Regions from separate parts of the Citrobacter sp. MNAZ 1397 genome, predicted to be linked through region 1. Evidence: predicted binding sites of a transcription regulator. Region 1 holds the regulator's gene; each other region holds the start of a gene.
The links. The regulator Fur, encoded in region 1, represses iron uptake genes when iron is present. The targets are predictions, from matches to a motif close to ATAATAATGAGAACNACTATCAA.

Region 1 (4,282 bases):
TTATCGAAAACTATCCTCAGGGCGCCAGTGAACTGGTTTCGATGCCAAACCATCCGAACAAGCCGGAAATGGGCAGCCGTGATGTTCCATTTAGCGGTGAAATCTGGATCGATCGCGCCGATTTCCGTGAGGAAGCCAACAAGCAGTACAAACGTCTGGTACTCGGTAAAGAAGTTCGTCTGCGTAACGCCTATGTGATTAAAGCTGAGCGTGTTGAGAAAGACGCGGAAGGTAATATCACCACTATTTTCTGTACCTTTGATGCCGATACGCTGAGCAAAGATCCGGCAGATGGTCGTAAAGTGAAAGGCGTTATTCACTGGGTGAGCGCATCACACGCGTTGCCGGTTGAAATTCGCCTTTACGACCGGCTGTTCAGCGTGCCAAACCCGGGAGCCGCGGAAGATTTCCTGACCGTTATGAACCCGGAATCGCTGGTCATTAAGCAGGGCTTTGCTGAGCCGAGCCTCAAGGGCGCTGAGGTGGGGAAAGCGTACCAGTTTGAGCGCGAAGGTTACTTTTGCCTCGACAGCCGCCATGCTACTGCGGATAAACTGGTATTCAACCGCACCGTAGGTCTTCGCGATACCTGGGCTAAAATCGGCGAGTAATCCCGCCTGATTCTCGTGCATAAAAACGCTGCCTCGTGCAGCGTTTTTTATTTCTCGATTAAAAATAAGTTCCTGCTGGCTTTTTACTTTTCTGAAATTTCGTTTTAATTTTATCCAATCATCTTTTCAGTTATTTATTGATAATTTAGTTTAAGTTCATTCAGGTTCCGCGCTATGCAAGCCAGTGACAGACTAACAATAAATCTGTGTGGTTCGTCATAATCCCCGTAATTCCTTCATGCAAAGGCTTGATAATTCGCGTCGCGAAAAATATGCTTACAAACGATAGATATAGAAACATTTTCTATAACTGTCAGTAATATTTCATTTTTTTTATTTATTGCTGTCTGCATTTGCGCAGCACTTTTTATGTTTTCGTCAAAGAGGAACACTCATGAACGCGTTTAACGCTAAACGTAAGGCGTTAGCGTTGGCTATTGCCTGCGCCACCGCATTACCAGGTTTAACTTTTGCTCCTTCCGTCAGCGCTGCTGGTTTTGTCGATGACGCTACGCTCACCGGCGGGATTTACTACTGGCAGCGCCAGCGTGACCGTAAAGATGTCACCGATGGCGATAAATACAAAACGAACCTGTCGCACTCCACATGGAATACGAACCTCGATTTCCAGTCTGGTTATGCTGCCGATATGTTCGGTATTGATGTCGCGGTCTTTGCAGCGATTGAGATGGCTGAATCCTCAGAAAGCGGACATCCGAATGAAATCGCATTTTCCAATAGCCACAAAGTGTATGACGAAGACTGGGCCGGCGATCGTAGCGGCGCAAGTCTCTATACAGCCGCAGCGAAATTTAAATATGGTCCTGTATGGGCGAGGGCAGGGTATATCCAGCCAACCGGGCAAACTCTGCTGGCATCAAACTGGAGCTTTATGCCGGGTACCTATCAGGGGGCGGAAGCCGGCGCAAAACTGGATTACGATGATAACGGCGCGCTGAGCTTCTCGTATATGTGGGCCAATGAATACAAAGCGCCGTGGTATAACGAAACGGATCATTTCTACCAGAACGATGGCGTGAGTAAAATCGACTACGTCCACTCTCTGGGCGCATCGTACGATTTTAAAAACAACCTTCTCCTTGAAGCCGCATTTGGTCAGGCACAAGGTTACGTTGATCAATACTTTGCCAAAGCCAGCTATAAGTTTGACGTCATAGGGAACCCGCTTTCCACCAGTTATCAGTTCTATGGTTCGCGCGACAAGGCCGATAACAACACCATCAATGATATTTACGACGGCACCGCGTGGTTACAGGCGCTCACCTTTGGTTATACGGTCGGTCCGGTGGATTTACGCCTTGAGGGAACCTGGGTCAAAGCCGATGGTCGCCAGGGCTATTTCAATTCACGTATGACGCCACGGTATGGCTCTTCCAATGGTCGCCTGGATATCTGGTGGGACAACCGTTCTGACTTTAACGCCCATAACGAGAAATCCGTCTTTGTCGGCGCCATGTATGACCTGAAAGGCTGGAATCTGCCTGGTTGGGCGGTTGGCGCATCGTACGTCTATGGCTGGGATGCCAAACCGTCTACTGTCTCCTCTGGCGACAAATACTACGATGCGGGCAACGCCATTAAAGAGTCAGCGTATAGCCTCGACCTGCTTTACACCGTGCAGGAAGGGATGGCAAAAGGCACGTTATTCAAGTTGCACTTCACCCAATATGATAACCATTCCAATATTCCGAGCTGGGGTGGTGGATATAACAACATCTTCCAGGACGAACGTGACGTGAAGTTTATCGTCATTGCGCCGCTGAATATTTTCTAATACCAGGGAGTGCCATGATGATGAAACCAATATTACTTGCCCTGCTAACGTTGGGACTTGCCGCCTGTGTGCAACAGCCGCAGGCGCCAAAGGAAGATGCGCGATTAAAAGAGGCTTACAGCGCCTGTATTAATACGGCAGAAGGTTCACCGGAGAAAACGGCGGCGTGCAGAAGCGTACTGGATGTTCTGCGCAAAGAGAAAGCACACCAGCAATTTGCGGAGGAAGAGAGTGTGCGCACGCTGGATTATCAGCAATGCCTTGAAGCGACGCATACCGGAAACGGGCAGGCGGTGAAAACCCGTTGTGACCAGATCTGGCAGGAGATTCATCACCATAACGCGGTAAATTAACCGTATCAAAGGCTCGCTTCGGCGGGCTTTTTTATGCGGTAAAGTCAGAAATAAAAAAGCCAACCCGGAGGTTGGCTTTTTTACGAAGCTGATGATTATTTCTCAGCGGCTTCGTGCGCGTTTTCGTCAGTACGGCAGTCGCCTTCGGCGCAATGGCCATAGAGGTACAGACTGTGGTTAGTCAGACGAATACCGTGTCTGGACGCGATCTCACGCTGACGCGCTTCAATAGAGTCATCACTGAACTCAATCACTTTGCCGCAATCCAGGCAAATTAAGTGATCGTGGTGATGCTGCTGGGTCAGTTCAAAGACGGACTTACCGCCTTCAAAGTTATGGCGGGTCACGATCCCGGCATCATCGAACTGGTTAAGCACACGGTACACCGTCGCCAGCCCAATCTCTTCGCCCATGTCGATCAGGCGCTTATATAAATCTTCCGCACTGACATGATGGTTCTCCGGCTCCTGAAGCACTTCCAGGATTTTTAACCGAGGAAGCGTGACTTTCAGGCCGGCCTTCTTTAATGCGGTATTGTTGTCAGTCATGCGGAATCTGTCCTGTTGCTAAACGATTCACTTCCCGTTGGGAAGCTACAAGGAATGCACCTGGGATAATGCGTCTCATTATAGAACTGCCATGCCTGAATGAAAACTGCAAGTCCTCAAGTAAAGTAAGCTTATAAAACGTGGTAGCGTCAACAAAGTCCTTTGTGTTACCCGTTTTAATCAGGGGTCATTGTACAGCGCTGGAGAAAAAAGTTAAAAAATTGTAGCAATTATTTCCATCGCTTTTATCTATTAATCAGGCGCAACCAGCAGGTTGCGCCAAACAACATCAGGCATTGATGATGTCATTCAGATGAAGTTCTTCGGAAATCTGTTTCACCCATTTATCGACACGGCCAGCGGTCAGTTCAGGCTGACGGTCTTCATCAATAGCAAGGCCAACGAAGTGGTTGTCGTCTGCCAGACCTTTGGACGCTTCAAAATGGTAACCTTCGGTCGGCCAGTGGCCTACGATGGTTGCGCCGCGCGGTTCAATGATGTCGCGGATAGTGCCCAACGCATCACAGAAATACTCTGCATAGTCTTCCTGATCGCCACAGCCAAACAGGGCAACCAGTTTGCCGTTAAAATCGATATCTTCCAGCGTCGGGAAAAAGTCATCCCAGTCACACTGTGCTTCACCATAATACCAGGTCGGGATGCCAAGCAGCAGGATGTCGTAACCTTCAAGATCCTCTTTGCTGCTTTTAGCAATGTCATGCACATCGGCAACATCTTTACCAAGTTGAGCCTGGATCATCTTTGCGATGTTTTCGGTATTACCGGTATCGCTGCCGAAAAAAATGCCTGTGATTGCCATGAGTAAAATAACCTCTTGAAACTTAATGATATGGTGGTGGCGATTGGCCCACGGATAAGGGCAATCATAGCAGATCAGAGAAGCACGCGGAAACTGCAATCACGCAAGACTGCACTCTGTGCAACATGAAAGTGAATTTTTGCGATAATTCAGAG
Region 2 (4,282 bases), on a different contig from region 1:
TGGGTGGCTAATAACCATGGAAAGAATGACTATTGCCGAACGGCCCGACTGGCGCGAGAAAGCCACCGAGTATGGTTTCAACTTTCACACCATGTATGGCGAACCCTACTGGTGTGAAGACGCCTACTACAAACTGACGCTCGCCCAGGTCGAGAAACTGGAAGAAGTTACCGCCGAGCTCCATCAGATGTGTCTGCAGGTTGTGGACAAGGTTATCGCCAGTGACGAATTGCTGGCGAAATTCCGCATTCCCAGGCACACATGGGGCTTTGTGCGCCAGTCCTGGAAAACCGGACAGCCGTCGCTTTATTCACGCCTGGATCTGGCATGGGATGGCACCGGCGAACCTAAGCTGCTGGAAAATAATGCCGATACACCAACCTCACTGTATGAAGCGGCATTTTTTCAGTGGATTTGGCTGGAAGATCAGATAGCCGCGGGCAAACTGCCGGACAGCTGCGATCAATTCAACAGTCTGCAGGAAAAACTGATTGAGCGCTTTGCCGCGCTACGCGAGCAATATGGCTTTAACCTGCTGCATTTCGCCTGCTGTCGCGATACCGTCGAAGACCGTGGTACCGTGCAATACCTGCAAGACTGCGCCGCCGAAGCCGATGTAGCCAGCGAGTTTCTCTATATCGAAGATATCGGCCTCGGGGAAAAAGGGCAGTTTACCGATCTGCAGGATCACGTGATCAGTAATCTGTTTAAGCTGTATCCCTGGGAGTATATGCTGCGCGAAGTTTTCTCAACCAAGCTGGAAGATGCGGGCGTGCGCTGGCTGGAACCAGCATGGAAGAGCATCATTTCGAACAAAGCGCTCCTGCCAATGCTGTGGGAAATGTTCCCGAACCATCCGAATCTGTTGCCCGCCTGGTTTGCCGAAGACGCGCATCCGGAAATGGACAAATACGTGCTTAAGCCTATCTTCTCTCGCGAAGGGGCGAATGTGTCCATCATCGAAAATGGCAAAACGGTTGAAGAAGTCGAAGGCCCATACGGTGAAGAAGGAATGATCGTCCAGCAGTTCTGTCAGCTACCCAAGTATGGCGACAGCTACATGCTGATTGGCAGTTGGCTTATCAACGATCAACCCGCAGGTATTGGCATTCGTGAAGACCGGGCGTTGATCACCCAGGATCTGTCGCGCTTCTATCCGCATGTCTTTGTTGAGTAACATGCGTCCAGGATCCCCGGATGCACTTACCCGGGGCTTCTGAGTCGTCACCCGAGGCAACGCCGCATTCGGGAATATACCGGGTACGCATACTGTACGCTTACCCGGCTACAAAGCCTTAGCCTATCTGCACCGACAACATACTGAGGCTGCCCATTTCAAGACCGTCTACCGGAATCGAGATACTCTCCACCCCATCCCACGCCCCCAGGACATAGAGCAGCGGCAGGAAATGGTCCGGTGTCGGGTTAGAAAGCGAACCGCCTTCATGCTCCATATAATTAACCAGCGGATGCTGCTCGGTCGGCCCTTTCCACGTCAGGTTATCCTTCACAAATTCGTTGAAAGCGGTCGCCCACGGATAAGGCGAGTTATCGCCATGCCAGCGTGCCGTGCGCAGGTTATGCACCACGTTACCGCTCGCCACCAGCATAATGCCTTCATCGCGCAGTGCTGCCAGCTTACGCCCCACTTCCATATGCCATGCCGCCGGTTTGGTACTATCGATACTCAACTGCACCATCGGGATATCGGCCTTCGGATACATTTTGATCAGCACGCCCCAGGAACCGTGGTCAAAACCCCATGCTTCTTTATCCAGAGTAACCGGCACGGGTGATAACAGTTCAACCAAATGCCGGGCCAGCGCAGGCGAACCCGGAGCCGGGTAATGGGTGTCGTACAGCGCCTGAGGGAAACCGCCAAAGTCATGAATTGTCTGCGGTGCTTCCATCGCCGTTACCCCGGTACCACGCGTAAACCAGTGCGCTGAGACAACCACAATAGCTTTAGGACGCGGCAGTGTTTCGCCAAGCTGAGCCCAGGCGCGGGTATAAACGTTATCTTCCAGAACATTCATCGGGCTGCCGTGGCCCAAAAACAGTGCTGGCATGCGAGGTGCAGACATGATGATATCCTTACTGAGTGTGTCATATTTGATGAACACACATTACGCTTATTCCCCGGGTGATGAACTCAGATAAGCGTGATGAAGATATTCAGAATTTTTGAATGTAAGGATTGCGTAAAGGTAACGCAACGGCCTCGCTTTGGAATCCATTAATATTTAACATTAATGAGAAGCATTATCATAAGGAGTGATACATGTCAGCACCACTGATTCTGACGTTACTTGCCGGCGCTGCCACCTTTATCGGCGCCTTTCTGGGGGTTCTTGGCCAGAAACCGTCAAACCGTGTACTGGCATTCTCGCTGGGATTTGCCGCTGGCATCATGCTGCTTATCTCCCTTATGGAGATGTTGCCAGCCGCACTGGCAACTGAGGGCATGTCACCCATGCTGGGCTATGGTATGTTCGTCATTGGCCTGTTGGGCTATTTTGCTCTTGACCGTCTGCTTCCCCATGCACATCCACAGGATTTAATGCAGAGTGCGCATTCACAGCACCCTGTCCCTCGCAAAATTCAACGTACGGCGATCTTATTAACGCTGGGTATCAGCCTGCATAACTTTCCGGAGGGCATCGCCACCTTTGTGACAGCCAGTAACGACCTTGAACTGGGTTTCGGTATTGCACTGGCGGTAGCCTTGCACAATATTCCAGAAGGTCTTGCGGTTGCCGGCCCGGTTTATGCGGCAACCGGTTCAAAGCGCACGGCAATTTTTTGGGCGGGGATTTCCGGGCTTGCGGAAATTCTTGGTGGGGTTCTGGCCTGGCTGATTCTGGGAAGTCTGGTCTCCCCGATGGTGATGGCGGCGGTCATGGCGGCGGTTGCCGGAATTATGGTCGCGCTCTCTGTCGATGAACTGATGCCGCTGGCAAAAGAGATCGACCCCAACAACAACCCAAGCTATGGCGTGCTTTGTGGGATGTCAGTGATGGGTCTTAGCCTGGTCGCGCTGCAAACGATGGGATTTGGTTAATACATGCAGGCGTTGCTCGCGCCTATTGGGCAACGCCGCTTCCGGAAGCCGCCTCAGGTTCCACCTGCTCTTGCTCCTTTGCTTGCATCGACTGGATTATCTTTAACGCGCGCTGGTATCCTTCTTGTTGTGCATCACGATCCTGGCGAAATGCCCTGCAATTACGTCGCAAACACATGATATGTGCGAACATCACGAGCACAACGACCAAAAAACCGCACCAGTAAATCAGCATATCCCTTCCTTATCCCGCTGGTTAGCGAGCCATTACGTCATGGATACCACTTTATAAGTAGCAAGCCGATGTCGCCATTAGCGAGATCAACAAAGCGGAGAAATGAGCTATTTTCAGCAAGGGACTAACAGGGAAATAAAAAAATCCGAAGCAGGCGGTCCGGCTTCGGATTCTTTGCAAAGCATGGCTATCGCTTAGCTTGCTTTACGCTCATGCTCCAGACGATAGGCCACCAGATCTTCAATGGTGACAACGGCCATGTTGTGCTCGCGTGCAAACTTGATACATTCCGGCGCGCGCGCCATGGAGCCATCATCGTTCGTCAGTTCACACAGCACACCAGCCGGTTTGAACCCAGCCAGGGAGACAAGATCGATCGTCGCTTCGGTATGGCCACCACGAGTCAACACACCGCCCTGCTGCGCACGCAGCGGGAAAACGTGGCCCGGACGATTCAGGTCAGAAGGTTTAGCGCCATCAGCAATGGCAGCACGCACGGTGGTAACACGGTCAGCCGCAGAAACCCCGGTAGTAACCCCTGTAGCGGCTTCGATGGTAACGGTAAAGCCGGTACCGTAAGCGCTGGTGTTGTTTTCAACCATCATCGGCAGATCAAGTTGTTTACGACGATCTTCGGTGATGCACAGACAAACAATACCGCTACCGTGACGGATGGTCAGCGCCATCTGCTCAACGGTCATGGTTTCAGCAGCAAAAATCATGTCGCCTTCATTCTCGCGATCTTCATCGTCGAGAACCATCACACCGCGACCTTCGCGCAGTGCGGTTAAAGCAATTTCAATACGTTCGAATGGCGTGCCAAAAGAAGAAAGCAGCGTCTGATTCATGGTAAAAGACCTCAATAAAGTTATGGTTACCAGAATCAGGGCAGTCTTAGGAGTATAAAAAAATAACGCGAGCGGGCCTCCAGGCCCAACTGAATCGTTACTCTCTCCCATCCGGACTCTAACCGTCGGCCCCGGAAT
Region 3 (4,282 bases), 2.3 Mb from region 1:
CTGCCATTGCTGTGCATTGTGATGCTACCCGCCTGGCTGCTGCTGGCTGGCAAGCCCGTCATGATCGCCCCACGCAAAAAATAGTGCGTAACGGCAGAATTTAACAGAGGGAATCAGCGAGAACCGACAAGCTGGTGTAAGCTCGAAGGCCATTTGTGTAAACGTATACACTGACATTAAGGGCATATGTATGGTTTATCTGGCCTCCGGGGATCGCTATCAGAAAATGGAATTTCGCCGCTGCGGTGACAGTGGCCTTAAGCTTCCGGCTATCTCACTTGGGCTGTGGCATAACTTTGGCGACGCCACGCTCATTGAAAATAGCCGTCAGTTACTCAGACATGCTTTCGACCTGGGGATAACCCATTTCGATATTGCCAATAACTACGGGCCGCCTCCCGGCTCTGCCGAACGCAATTTTGGTCGTCTGCTACAAGAAGATTTTTTGCCCTACCGGGATGAACTGATCATCTCCACCAAAGCAGGCTATACCATGTGGGATGGCCCCTATGGCGACTGGGGTTCACGCAAATATCTGATTGCCAGCCTCGATCAAAGCCTGCGCCGGATGGGGCTGGATTATGTCGATATCTTTTATCACCATCGTCCGGACCCTGAAACGCCGCTAAAAGAGACCATGCGCGCACTGGATCATATTGTCCGCCAGGGCAAAGCGCTGTATGTCGGCTTGTCGAATTACCCGGCCGATCTGGCGCGCGAGGCCATCGGAATACTCAACGATCTGGGTACGCCCTGCCTTATCCATCAGCCCAAATATTCTCTGTTCGAGCGTTGGGTAGAAGACGAACTGCTGACGGTACTGCAACAAGCGGGCGTCGGCAGCATTGCGTTTTCACCGCTGGCAGGCGGACAACTTACCGACCGCTACCTGAATGGAATTCCGGCAGATTCACGTGCCGCCAGCGGCAGCCGCTTCCTCAACCCCGATCAGATTACGGATGAAAAACTGGTCAAAGTCCGCAAACTTAACGATCTTGCGATTAGGCGTGGGCAAAAATTATCGCAAATGGCGCTGGCCTGGGTTCTGCGCGGAGATAAGGTGACCTCTGTGCTGATTGGCGCCAGTAAAACCAGCCAGCTTGACGATGCCGTCGGTATGCTGGCCAATCGCCAGTTTAACGACGCGGAATGTGCCGAGATTGACGCCATCCTGAATAGCGTAAAATAGCAGCACTTTTAGCAAAAAGTGCTGTCATTACGCATTTAGGAGTTCCGCCGAAGATGCGGACATAAACGTTACATAATATTGCTGCAACAGACCCGATCGTGAAGGAGAAAACTATGTTCAGGTCACTGATTCTCGCAGCAGTATTAATGGCATGTGCCCCGCTGGTCGCTAACGCTGGCGAAATAACACTGCTGCCTTCTGTAAAATTGCAAATTGGCGATCGCGACAATTACGGCAATTACTGGGACGGCGGTCGCTGGCGTGACCGCGACTACTGGCATCGTAACTACGAATGGCGTGACCATCGCTGGCGTATGCATGACCGTGGCTGGCACCGTGGCTGGGATAAGCGTGACGCTTACGAACGCGGTTACCGCGAAGGCTGGAATGATCGCGATGACCGTCGCGGTCCGGGACGTGGTCACGGCCATGGTCACTGGCGTTAATAAACAGGCTGTCAGTAAAAAGGAGCGCATGCGCTCCTTTTTCTTTGACACCATTTCAGGTTTACACCCCTAAGGCGGTTCCCACCAGCAGCCAGCCATTTAACGCTACAACCAGGATAACAATCAGCCAGCCAACGCGTTTGATGGTTGGCGTATTCACCAGTTCGCCCATTAACGCGCGGTCACTGGTAAACATCAGCAGTGGTACCAGCGCCAGGGCGATGCCGAAACTGAGCAGTACCTGGCTCATCACCAGAATGCGCGTAGGATCAAGCCCCATCAGGATAACGACAAACGAGGGCATCATAGTGATAGTCCGACGTACCCATAATGGAATGTGGAAACGCACAAACCCCTGCATCACCACCTGACCGGCGAGCGTCCCTACCACGGTGGAGGAAAGTCCGGCAGCCACCAGGCTGAGTCCAAACACGGTTGCTGCCGCATGGCTCAGCAACGGTTCAAGCGTTAAATAAGCTTCATCCAAATCGGCAATGCCGGTATGTCCATTGAAGTGAAATGCCGCAGCGGCCGTCGCCATCATCGCCAGATTGACAAAACCGGCGATGGTCATCGCGATGCCCACATCCCACTTCGTCGCGGAATACCGCTCGCGGCGCGTTCCTTCATGCAGATACTGGGTCAATGAAGAGTGAAGGTAAATCACGTGCGGCATAATAGTCGCGCCTAATACACCGGCGGCAAGGAACACCGCTTCGGTACCCGGCAGGGTTGGAATGAAGATGCCTTTACTGAGCGGCGCCAGTTCAGGACGAGAGAAAACCAACTCAACAATATAGGCCGCAGCAACAAACAGCAGCAGTCCGCCAATGACTTTTTCCAGCGGTTTCTGCCCGCGGCGTTGCAACATCAAAATTAAAAAAGTGGCAATCCCGGTTAATACGGCGCCTTGCAGCAGCGACACGCCGAGGATAAGTTTAAAACCGATGGCGGCGCCGATAAACTCGGCGAGGTCGGTGGCCATGGCGATAATTTCCGCCTGAACCCAGTAGAACCAGACTAAAGGACGCGGGTAATGGTCGCGAATTTGTTCCGCGAGGTTCTTACCCGTAGCAATCCCCAATTTTGCTGACAGCAGTTGGATCAGCATAGCCATCAGGTTTGCCCAGACAACCACCCACAGCAACTGGTAACCGAAACTGGCCCCGGCCTGAATGTTAGTGGCGAAGTTGCCCGGATCGATATATCCGATCGCCGCAATGAACGCAGGTCCCATTAACGCGAGCCTTAACTTGCGCGCTGTACGCCCACTGCTACTCTCAACGCGACTGTTGTTCATTTATTGCCCCTAAATATAGCCTTTGCTATGTTTCATGCTACCAAAATGAGAATGATTATCAAGTTCATTTAGAGTAGATTCTATTGATTTATTCGATAGACAGAAACGATGACGGGCCGGCTGTTTTTAAGACTGGGACAGTGAGATGCAAATCACACCGTCTTGTTAAGAGTCTAGCATTTCAGTGCAACTTTTCACTCTTTTACTTAACATAACAGAAATGTATGGTGGATCACTATTTTTGAGTCTGGTCACAGGTCATTAATATACTGTGTGTTTGATCTCGTTTTCTTTCCGCTTGTTACATAGAATGTGCACGAAAATTCTACCCGTCTCATATTTGGAGCAAATATGTCCCGCGTTCTGCACTTTGTTCTGGCGCTTGCTGTTGTCGCGTTGCTTGCATTACTTGTAAGCAGTGACCGCAAAAAAATCCGCCTTCGCTTCGTTGTCCAACTGCTCGTGATCGAAGTCTTGCTGGCCTGGTTCTTCCTGAACTCTGACGTGGGTCTGGGTTTTGTGAAAGGCTTCTCCGAGATGTTTGAAAAACTGCTCGGATTTGCCAATGAAGGGACAAACTTCGTCTTCGGCAAAATGAATGATCAAGGTCTGGCATTCTTCTTCCTGAAAGTACTCTGCCCGATTGTCTTCATTTCTGCGCTGATTGGTATCCTGCAACATATCCGCTTACTGCCCATTATTATCCGTGCTATCGGTACCGTCCTGTCCAAAGTCAACGGTATGGGCAAACTGGAATCATTTAACGCAGTCAGCTCCTTGATTCTGGGTCAGTCTGAAAACTTCATCGCTTATAAAGATATCCTCGGCAAAATGTCACGCAACCGCATGTACACCATGGCGGCAACCGCGATGTCTACCGTTTCGATGTCAATCGTTGGCGCGTACATGACCATGCTGCAGCCGAAATATGTGGTCGCAGCCCTGGTTCTGAATATGTTCAGCACCTTTATCGTGCTGTCACTGATCAACCCGTACCGTGTCGATGAGAGTGAAGAAAATCTGCAGATGTCTAACCTGCATGAAGGACAGAGCTTCTTCGAAATGCTGGGTGAGTACATTCTGGCAGGTTTCAAAGTCGCGATTATCGTTGCAGCGATGCTGATCGGCTTTATTGCGCTGATTTCTGGTCTGAACGCTCTGTTTGCTGCCATTCTTGGCATCTCCTTCCAGGGGATTCTGGGCTACATCTTCTACCCAATTGCCTGGGTAATGGGTGTACCGTCGTCAGAAGCACTGCAGGTGGGGAGTATCATGGCAACCAAACTGGTATCCAATGAATTCGTGGCCATGATGGATCTGCAGAAAATCGCATCCACCCTGTCTCCG
Region 4 (4,282 bases), on a different contig from region 1:
ATCAGCCGTTCACGTGGCGCATCAAGGGTTCTTGCCCCCATCACCGAGGGGACATTACAGCCAAAACCGACAATCAGCGGCACGAAGGATTTACCCGGCAGCCCCAGCGCCTGCATCAGACGATCCATGACGAAGGCCGCACGTGCCATATAGCCGGAGTCTTCAAGGAACGAGAGAAACAGGTACATCATGCCGATTTGCGGTACCAGCGGCAGTACCGTGTTGATACCCCCACCCAGACCCTGGGCGAGGAAAACGGTCAGCCATTCCGGGAAATGCAGCGTGTAGCCCAGCCACTGGATACCGTGGACGAAAATCGCTACGGAGCCTGCATCAAAAATCGGCTGTAACGCGCCGCCAATGTTAATCGCGAGCAGGAACATCAGGTACATCACAAACAGGAAAATCGGCAAACCGAGGAAGCGGTTCAGAATGATACGATCGACGGCTGCCGTAAACTGGCTGGATTCCGCCGTCAGGGTGTTACTGACCGCCTCGCAAATCGCGGCAATGGTTTGATATCTGGCATCCGCGATATGCAACGCCGGATCATCGATTTCATCCTGCAGGCGTGCCAGCGAAATATCCAGCTTAAGGGCGGCGTCACCGGCGTAGGCGCGGCTGTAGATATCGCCTTCCAGCATTTGCAGGCCAAGCCAGCGACGTTGTTGCACGGGCATATCCGCGGCCATGCTTTGTGCCAGCGCATCCGCTTCGCGCGACAGCGGCTGCGCATAGTGCACAAGCTCGATTTGTCCGTTTTTCTGATGGCGATCCAGCGCGATTTTTAACGCGTCAATGCCGCGACCCCGTGTCGAGACCAGCGGAATGACCGGACAGCCGAGGCGAGCGGAGAGGGCGTCGATATCAATGCGGACTTTTTGTTTCTCGGCAATATCCAGCATATTCAGCGCCACCACGCACGGAATACCCAGTTCCAGCAACTGCAGCGTGAGATAGAGGTTACGCTCGAGGTTAGAGGCATCCACGACATTAATCAGGATGTCCGCATCGCCACTCAGAATGTAGTGACAGGCAATTTGCTCATCCAGTGAAGTCTGTGACGAGATAGTGGTCAGCGAGTAAGTCCCGGGCAAATCAACCAGCGTAACCTGATGGTCGGTGGTAGAGAATTGCCCCTCTTTACGCTCAACCGTCACACCCGCCCAGTTCCCAACGCGCTGGCGTGCACCAGTTAACTGATTGAATAATGTGGTCTTCCCGGAATTAGGATTACCAATTAATCCCACGGTCAATTTTTTCATTGTGCTTCTCTCTCTTTCATGGCCGGGCCATTAGCGGGAAACGGCTTCCAGTTCCAGAAATGCGAGATCTTTCTTACGCAGGACCAGATTAACGCGCCGGGTTTCAATGTGAACAGGATCACCAAGGGGAGCTACGCGCACGACATTAAATGATGAGCCGGGCAACATGCCTAATGAGAGGAGTTTCTGGCGCCACGCCGGGCTGATTTCGCGAGAGAACCCCGTTATTTTCCACGCACTGTCAGGAGAGAATTGCATAGGACCTACTTATATGTATCGCAAACAACATTCCCACCATGCGCCAGTAAAGCGCATGAAACCAGATAGTTAGCCAGCACAGCAATGAGTGTTACTCCACTCATACAATGATAATGAGAATAGTTTTTATCATCACTATTAAACCGCGATATTGCACAAAGCGGAATCAAAATCCGAGCCATTGTTGATGTGGCTCAATATTTATGGTGTTTTGCATTTCACGTTTGCAATAAGAAATAAGAAGCCGCGAAGGGATGTTTAATTTATTCCCCTAGCTTAAGGCTAAATTAATAATAAATATTTAAGAGATCATATTGTTAACTAAAATATAACCAATGGAAAATTGGTTAATAATTTTGAAAATTAATACAGCGATTATTCAAAGAGATACTGACGGTAAAGAAATAACGTAATGTATCTGTCTGTTCGGATTTGAACATCAGGAAAGGAGAGTGCCCCCTCCCGAAGGAGAGGGCGAAGGGCTTAACGTTTTTTCCCCATGGCGGCGGCCAGCGCATCCATCATCGCGCTGTTGCCGGCAGGCTGCGTATCGCGTCCACGTGGTTTAGCCGGACGGGCGGCAGGGCGATTACCTGCCTCGCGAGCGCCGCTGTTACCACGCCGTGAATTGCTCTCTCCAGGCTGCTCATCCAGGCGCATGGTCAGCGCAATACGTTTGCGTTGCAGGTCCACTTCCAGCACTTTAACTTTGACGATATCGCCCGCTTTCACCACGGTATGCGGATCTTCAACAAATTTATCGGCGAGCGAAGAGATGTGTACCAGACCATCCTGATGCACGCCAATATCCACAAAAGCACCGAAGTTGGTGACGTTGGTTACCGCACCTTCGAGTACCATACCCGGCAGCAGATCATTCATCGTTTCAACACCGTCAGCAAACTGCGCGGTTTTGAACTCCGGACGCGGGTCACGGCCCGGTTTTTCCAGCTCTTTGATGATGTCAGTGACGGTCGGTACGCCGAAACGTTCGTCGGTAAAGTCTGACGCTTTCAGGGATTTTAGCCCGTTGCTGTTGCCCATCAGATCGCGCAAAGACTGCTCCGTCGCCGCCAGAATACGTTCCACAACCGGGTAGGCTTCCGGATGCACGGTAGAGGCATCGAGCGGATTATCACCATGATTGATACGCAGGAAGCCCGCGCACTGCTCAAAGGCTTTTGGTCCCAGTCGGCTGACTTTTAACAGCTGTTGACGATTCTGGAACTGGCCGTTTTCATCACGCCAGGCGACGATATTTTGCGCCATCATGCGGGTTAAACCGGCAACGCGAGTCAGTAAGGGAACAGAAGCGGTGTTCAGGTCCACGCCGACGGCGTTCACACAGTCTTCGACTACCGCGTCCAGTTTGCGCGCCAGTTGAGTCTGGCTGACATCGTGCTGATACTGGCCGACACCAATCGATTTCGGATCGATTTTCACCAGTTCTGCCAGCGGATCCTGCAAACGACGGGCGATAGAGACCGCGCCTCGCAGGGAAACATCAAGTTCCGGGAACTCCTGCGCCGCCAGCTCGGAGGCGGAATAAACGGATGCGCCGGCCTCGCTGACAATCACCTTCTGGGCGGTCACTTTCGGGAACTGCTTCTGCACGTCCAGGAAGAAACGTTCGGTTTCACGCGATGCTGTTCCGTTACCGATAGCGACCAGTTCAACGTTGTGTTTTTCGCACAGTGCGGCGACCGCCACAGCGGCTTTTGCTGCCTGGCCGGTATGGGGGTAAATGGTGTCAGTGGCGACCAGCTTGCCAGTGCCATCGACAACGGCGACTTTCACGCCAGTACGCAGACCCGGATCGAGACCCATGGTCGCGCGCAGCCCCGCTGGGGCGGCCATCAGAAGGTCATGCAGATTGCGAGCGAAGACGTTGATCGCCTCGTCTTCCGCGCGCTCACGCACGGTGCCCATCAGTTCGGTTTCCAGATGCATCAGCACTTTAATACGCCAGGTCCAGCTGACAACACCTTTGCGCCAGCTGTCTGCCGGGGCGTTGTTCAGGCGCAGGCCGAGGTGATCCTGAATAATTTGTTCGCAATGGCTCTCTTTTGGCGGCTCATCAAACTGCGGATCGGCATTCAGAGAGAGCTGCAAGACCCCTTCGTTGCGGCCACGGAACATAGCCAGCGCGCGGTGCGACGGTACGGTCGAGATCGGTTCGTGGTGATCGAAATAGTCACGGAATTTTGCGCCTTCCTCTTCCTTACCACCGATCACTGTGGCAACCAGGTGGGCGTTTTTCCACAGATAATCACGCACTTTCGCCAGCAACTGTGCATCTTCGGCAAAGCGCTCCATCAGAATGTAGCGTGCGCCATCCAGTGCAGCTTTGGTATCGGCAACGCCTTTGTCGGCATCGAGGTATTTTGCAGCTTCGCTTTCCGGGTCGTGTGAAGGGTCGTTCCACAGCAAATCCGCCAGCGGCTCCAGGCCTGCTTCAATGGCGATTTGCCCACGGGTACGGCGCTTAGGTTTGTACGGTAAATACAAATCTTCGAGTTCGGTTTTACTGAGCGTGCCGTTGATGGCTTTACTCAATTCATCGGTGAGCTTACCCTGCTCGCCAATCGACTTCAGGATGGCCTGGCGGCGTTCTTCCAGCTCACGCAAATAACCCAGGCGAGTTTCCAGATTACGCAACTGCGTGTCATCCAGACCGCCGGTGACTTCTTTACGATAACGCGCGATAAACGGCACGGTGTTCCCTTCATCAAGCAGACGAACGGCAGCTTCTACCTGTT

Region 2: the regulator Fur is predicted to act here: its motif matches at 2,247-2,269, upstream of zupT (zinc transporter ZupT).
Region 3: the regulator Fur is predicted to act here: its motif matches at 2,975-2,997, upstream of L2097_RS00980 (Nramp family divalent metal transporter).
Region 4: the regulator Fur is predicted to act here: its motif matches at 1,631-1,653, upstream of feoA (ferrous iron transporter A).

What each region holds. Positions count from the first base shown of each region.
Region 1 covers NZ_JAKIVH010000001.1:2,559,088-2,563,369, reverse strand. Annotated here, with positions in the region: gene glnS (glutamine--tRNA ligase) at 1-611, shown strand, start outside; gene chiP (chitoporin ChiP) at 1,006-2,406, shown strand; gene chiQ (ChiQ/YbfN family lipoprotein) at 2,424-2,759, shown strand; gene fur (ferric iron uptake transcriptional regulator) at 2,855-3,307, opposite strand; gene fldA (flavodoxin FldA) at 3,597-4,127, opposite strand; gene ybfE (LexA regulated protein) at 4,277-4,282, opposite strand, start outside.
Region 2 covers NZ_JAKIVH010000004.1:177,453-181,734, forward strand. Annotated here, with positions in the region: gene L2097_RS20410 (DUF1190 family protein) at 1-11, shown strand, start outside; gene L2097_RS20415 (glutathionylspermidine synthase family protein) at 17-1,177, shown strand; gene ygiD (4,5-DOPA-extradiol-dioxygenase) at 1,296-2,084, opposite strand; gene zupT (zinc transporter ZupT) at 2,282-3,061, shown strand; gene L2097_RS20430 (hypothetical protein) at 3,084-3,296, opposite strand; gene ribB (3,4-dihydroxy-2-butanone-4-phosphate synthase) at 3,491-4,144, opposite strand; FMN riboswitch at 4,240-4,282, opposite strand, start outside.
Region 3 covers NZ_JAKIVH010000001.1:215,982-220,263, reverse strand. Annotated here, with positions in the region: gene L2097_RS00995 (ion channel protein) at 1-84, shown strand, start outside; gene mgrA (L-glyceraldehyde 3-phosphate reductase) at 191-1,189, shown strand; gene ypeC (DUF2502 domain-containing protein YpeC) at 1,303-1,635, shown strand; gene L2097_RS00980 (Nramp family divalent metal transporter) at 1,697-2,935, opposite strand; gene L2097_RS00975 (NupC/NupG family nucleoside CNT transporter) at 3,287-4,282, shown strand, end outside.
Region 4 covers NZ_JAKIVH010000003.1:379,000-383,281, forward strand. Annotated here, with positions in the region: gene feoB (Fe(2+) transporter permease subunit FeoB) at 1-1,265, opposite strand, end outside; gene feoA (ferrous iron transporter A) at 1,296-1,523, opposite strand; gene L2097_RS18980 (Tex family protein) at 2,007-4,282, opposite strand, start outside.